One region of the Glutamicibacter sp. NPDC087583 genome, then DNA from elsewhere that is predicted to be linked to it. Evidence: predicted binding sites of a transcription regulator. Region 1 holds the regulator's gene; the other holds the start of a gene.
What was found. Region 1 encodes Rex, which represses fermentation and respiration genes when NADH is low (regulators of the CRP and FNR family bind a similar motif). Its sites were predicted from a motif close to CTTGTGAANNNNTTCACAAG; they were not measured.

Region 1 (2,390 bases):
TCCGAATCCTTACGGGCAACCGCAGGCACCGGGCTACGACCAGTATGCCCAGCAGGGCGGTTACGCCGGCGTGCAGCCGCCGACCGAGCGGCCACGGACCTTGGCTATCGCCTTTGGCTTGATCATGCTCGCGGGCATCTTCAGTGCCCTCGCCAGCTGGCTGATGACCAACTCCAACATGATGGCCAACATGATTGGCCAGCAGTGGTCGCTGGTGCAAGAAGAGTTCCAGAACCAGATGCAGAGCACCCCGGGCATGGAGCAGGATCCACTGGTTGAACAGATGATGGCAAGCCCTGAGGCCTTCATGGCCCAGGTCAATTCCATGATGTCGACCTTCGTGATTATCTCCATGATCATCACCTTGGCCCTGTATTTCCTGGTGGGCTTCTTCGTTGGCCGCGGCGTGGGCGCCATGCGAATTATCGCCACGATCCTCGGTGCGCTTTCACTGCTGAATCTGGTGACTATCGTTCCAATGATCAGCATGTTCGCTGACACTCAAGCCGGAATTATCAACGCTGTCTACGTTGTGGGCATCTTGTTGGGCATTGCAGGCGTGGTCTTCGCCTGGTTGCGCCCTTCTTCGCAATACATTGCGCAGCGCCGCCAGGCTCGCCTGGCCGGCTTCCGCTAAACGCATGGCCGAGCCTCTTCGCGAGGCCCTGCAGGGACAATAAAGGCGTAGCCGCTCCATCCACCCAAGGGATGACGCGGCTACGCCTTTTCTCGTCTGCGCGGCTTCAGCCTTGAACGGCGAGGTATGCCAGGATCTGCAATTCAGTGGAAAGATCAACGCGCCGCAGGTTCATGCCCGCGGGTACGCGAAGCGGCATCGGTGCGAACGAGAGCACCGAGCGGACCGAAAGCGCGGCCAGTTCGTAGACCAGGTCCTGCGCAGCATCGCCCGGAATTGCCAGAACAGCGATGTTGATTTCTTCGCGTTCAACCACTGCGGCCAAGTCCGCGATCGCTTCCACGTGCAGCTCGCCGACCGGGCTGCCGACCAGTGCGGGGTCGATATCCAGGATCGCCTTGACGTTGAAGCCACGAGTCCTGAAGCCTGCATATCCGCTGAGCGCGCGCCCCAGGTTACCGGCGCCGAGGATGGCCACACGCCAGTCCTGGTTCAGGCCGAGGGTGCGGCTGATATGTTCTGCCAGTTCGCGGACCACGTAGCCCACCCCGCGGGTTCCGTAGGAACCCAACCAGGAAAGGTCTTTGCGCAGGATGGAGGGGTTCACTCCAGCTTCCTTGGCCAGCACCCCGGAACTGGTGCGTTCCAGGCCCTGGGCTTCCAAGGCGTTCAGCGCGCGCAAGTACTGGGTCAGTCGAGCCAGCGTGGCCTCAGGCAGGACCCGGGCTTCAAGCTCTGACATCTTCGTTCTCCCGCACTTTTCGGTGCTCTTGAAGAGCACAACGCATTTTCATTTATTCGGCAGCGGCTAGCTGCTCAGTAGTCGTTCCAGACGCTGTGCGTCGATGTGCCAGAAGTCGCGGACTTCTCCGTTGATCAGCAGAACCGGCACTTCCTCGTGGTGCTTGGCCAGCAATTCAGGGTGCTGGTCAATATCCAGTTCGGAAAACTCCATATTCAACCGGCCAGTCACCTCGGCCACGGTTGCGCGTGCGGCCTGGCACAGGTGGCAGCCTTCTCGAACCAACAGCTGGATCTGATTCAAAGTACTCACCTGCCTATAATCTCACGAGCCGTAACCGCCCTTAAACTTGGCAATGAAATAAACTGGATCAAATGTCTTCCATCGATCATCACCCCAGCCCGAATTCCGCCCTGGCTCCGGACACGGTCGCCGCTTTCTTCGATGTAGATAACACCCTTGTGCGCGGTGCATCGCTGTATCTGCTGGCCCGGAAACTGCATGAGCGCCGCTTCTTCCAATTCCGCGAAATCCTCTGGTTCGCGCTCAAGCAGTTGCGCTTCGCCGCGCGCGGTGAGCACCTAGGGGACATTCACCAGATTCGCGACCGTGCGTTGATGATGGTCCGAGGGATCCCGGTGTCCGAGATCGAGAAGATCGGCAACGAGATTTATGACGAATACATCGAACCCAAGCTTTGGACCGGTACGGTAGCCATTGCTCGCCAGCATCGGACGGTGGGCCGTGAAGTCTGGCTAGTCACTGCCACTCCCCTGGAAGTGGCGAATGTCATCTCGCAACGTCTCGAACTTACCGGTGCATTGGGCACCGTAGTGGCCAGCGAAGACGGTTTCTACACCGGAGCGCTGGCCAGCCCGATCCTGCACGCTGCGGAAAAAGCGCAAGCGGTGCGCACCCTGGCGAAGGCTCGCGGCATCTCGCTGTCGAAATCATGGGCATACTCGGATTCCTACAATGATGTTCCCTTGCTTGAAGCTGTGGGACATCCTG
Region 2 (2,390 bases), 950 kb from region 1:
CGCCAGGCCCGCGACGCCGGTCTGCAGATTTCGGTTATCGAGCACGATCTGGGTGCGGTGGCCGGGGCGAGCCTGCACGCCGACGGGTATTCCGGGCGGGCCAAGCTGGTGATAGACCAGGCGCGTTCGGTGATCGTCGGCGCCACTTTCGCTGGCCAGGATGCCGCGGAACTGCTGCATGCGGCCACCATTGCGATCGTCGGCGAGGTCAGCCTGGACCGGCTGTGGCATGCGGTCCCCGCCTATCCGACGATCAGCGAAATCTGGTTGCGGTTGCTTGAGGCGCTGCGGTTCGGGTGAACCTGGCTGTGACCGAATCAGCGTTCGGAAGTGGTCTGCAGGCCGCGCCCAACGCATTAGACTGGTAGTGAATGGGATGGCCAGACGGTCGCGTGGCAAGCAATTGCCCCGAGGAACGTCCGGGCTCCGCAGAACAGGGTGGTGGGTAACGCCCACTCGGGGTAACCCGCAGGCTAGTGCCACAGAAAATAGACCGCCAGGTTTTCCTGGTAAGGGTGAAACGGTGGTGTAAGAGACCACCAGCACCCCAAGCGATTGGGGTGGCTAGGTAAACCCCACTCGGAGCAAGGTCAGACAGACTGCGTTATGAGGGCTGTTCGCCCCATGCAGTCGGGTGGACCGCTAGAGGCTGCCGGCAACGGCAGTCGTAGATAGATGACCGTCCCGCTTCGGCGCGACAAAACCCGGCGTATCGGCCATCCCATTCACACTCTTCCTCCCTGCGATTGCGCCGGCATCAGCCTTTAGTGCGCTGGTGAGATGATTCACAGTCCCCGATCCTCAGTTTTTCTGCGCACGGTCTAGAATGGATCATGTACTTACGAGGATGATCCTGTTACCTCGTGCCACCGCAAAAGCAATGGTGCTTCCCACGGTGCCAACCGACTTTATGGATCTGCGAGTCGGCTGAATTGGAAGGATTTTCTGTGACCCAGCAGTCTGTCGTTGCCCAGCAAGAATGGAGCGGGCGCGAAGAGCTCGCCGAGGCCATGATCCCACTGATCGGACGTCTGTACCGCAAGAACAATGTGGTGACCTCCGTCTACGGCCGCAAGCTGATCAACCAGTCCGCCATCGACATCATCAAGGCCCACCGCGTAGTGCGCCGCATCGATGGCGAAGAGCTCGACCTGAACGACACCAAGGCCATCCTGGATGCCATCGAGGCCCTGAACGTCGGTTCGGTAGCAGTTGACCTCGGCCGCGTGAACAAGAAGTTCAAGGAATCCGGTTCCGCTGATTTGAACGCTTTCCTGGCTGATGAATTGGGCGAGAAGGTTGGCCAGGCCGGCGCAACCGACGCTGAACCCCAGGACGTTGTCCTCTACGGCTTCGGCCGCATCGGACGCCTGCTGGCCCGCATCCTGATCGAGCGTGGCGGCTACGGCCTGCGCCTGCGCGCCATCGTGGTCCGCAAGGGCTCGGATGACGACATCGTCAAGCGCGCTTCGCTGCTGCGCCGCGACTCGGTGCACGGCCGCTTCGAAGGCTCGATCACGGTCGACGAGGAAAACAGCACGATCCTCGCCAACGGCACCCTGATCAAGGTCATCTACTCGAATGACCCGACCACCGTCGACTACACCGAACACGGCATCGACAACGCCATCGTGGTGGACAACACCGGCCGCTGGCGCGATGAGGCCGGACTGTCCCAGCACCTGGCCGCCAAGGGCGTTTCCCGCGTGCTGCTGACCGCACCGGGCAAGGGCGATCTGAAGAACATCGTCCACGGCATCAACGATTCGTGGATCACCGCAGAAGACAAGATCGTCACCGCTGCCTCGTGCACCACCAATGCCATCACCCCAGTGCTCAAGGCCCTGAACGACAAGTTCGGTGTCACCCACGGGCACGTCGAGACCGTTCACTCGTTCACCAACGACCAGAACCTGATCGACAACTTCCACAAGGGCGAGCGCCGCGGCCGTTCGGCAGCGCTGAACATGGTGATTACCGAAACCGGTGCCGCCAAGGCAGTGGCCAAGGCCCTGCCGGAGTTCGAAGGCAAGCTGACCGGCAACGCGATCCGTGTACCGACCCCGGATGTCTCCATGGCGATCTTGAACTTGAACCTGGAGAACGGGACCACCAAGGAAGAGCTCAATGCCTACCTGCGTGAAACCTCGCTGACCTCCAGCCTGCACAAGCAGATCGACTACATCGATTCGCCTGAGGTTGTCTCCACCGACTTCGTCGGCTCGCGCCGCGCCGGCATCGTTGACGGCCTGGCCACTATCGTGTCCGGCAAGAACGCTGTCGTCTACGTTTGGTACGACAACGAGTTCGGCTACTCCTGCCAGGTTGTGCGCGTCATCGAATCGATGGCCGGCACCCACCCGGCTGCAGTGCCTGCAGTGAAGGCTGAA

Region 2: ACIOU9_RS05425 (glyceraldehyde-3-phosphate dehydrogenase) is a predicted target of Rex. The motif match lies at 773-792, and genes of this name have one in related genera.

The regions. Positions count from the first base shown of each region.
Region 1 is NZ_JBIUWY010000001.1:193,967-196,356, reverse strand. Features, by position in the region: gene ACIOU9_RS00925 (DUF3824 domain-containing protein) at 1-637, shown strand, start outside; gene ACIOU9_RS00920 (redox-sensing transcriptional repressor Rex) at 744-1,418, opposite strand; gene ACIOU9_RS00915 (glutaredoxin family protein) at 1,446-1,691, opposite strand; gene ACIOU9_RS00910 (HAD family phosphatase) at 1,754-2,390, shown strand, end outside.
Region 2 is NZ_JBIUWY010000001.1:1,140,826-1,143,215, reverse strand. Features, by position in the region: gene ACIOU9_RS05435 (dihydrolipoyl dehydrogenase family protein) at 1-300, shown strand, start outside; RNA gene rnpB (RNase P RNA component class A) at 373-728, shown strand; gene ACIOU9_RS05425 (glyceraldehyde-3-phosphate dehydrogenase) at 948-2,390, shown strand, end outside.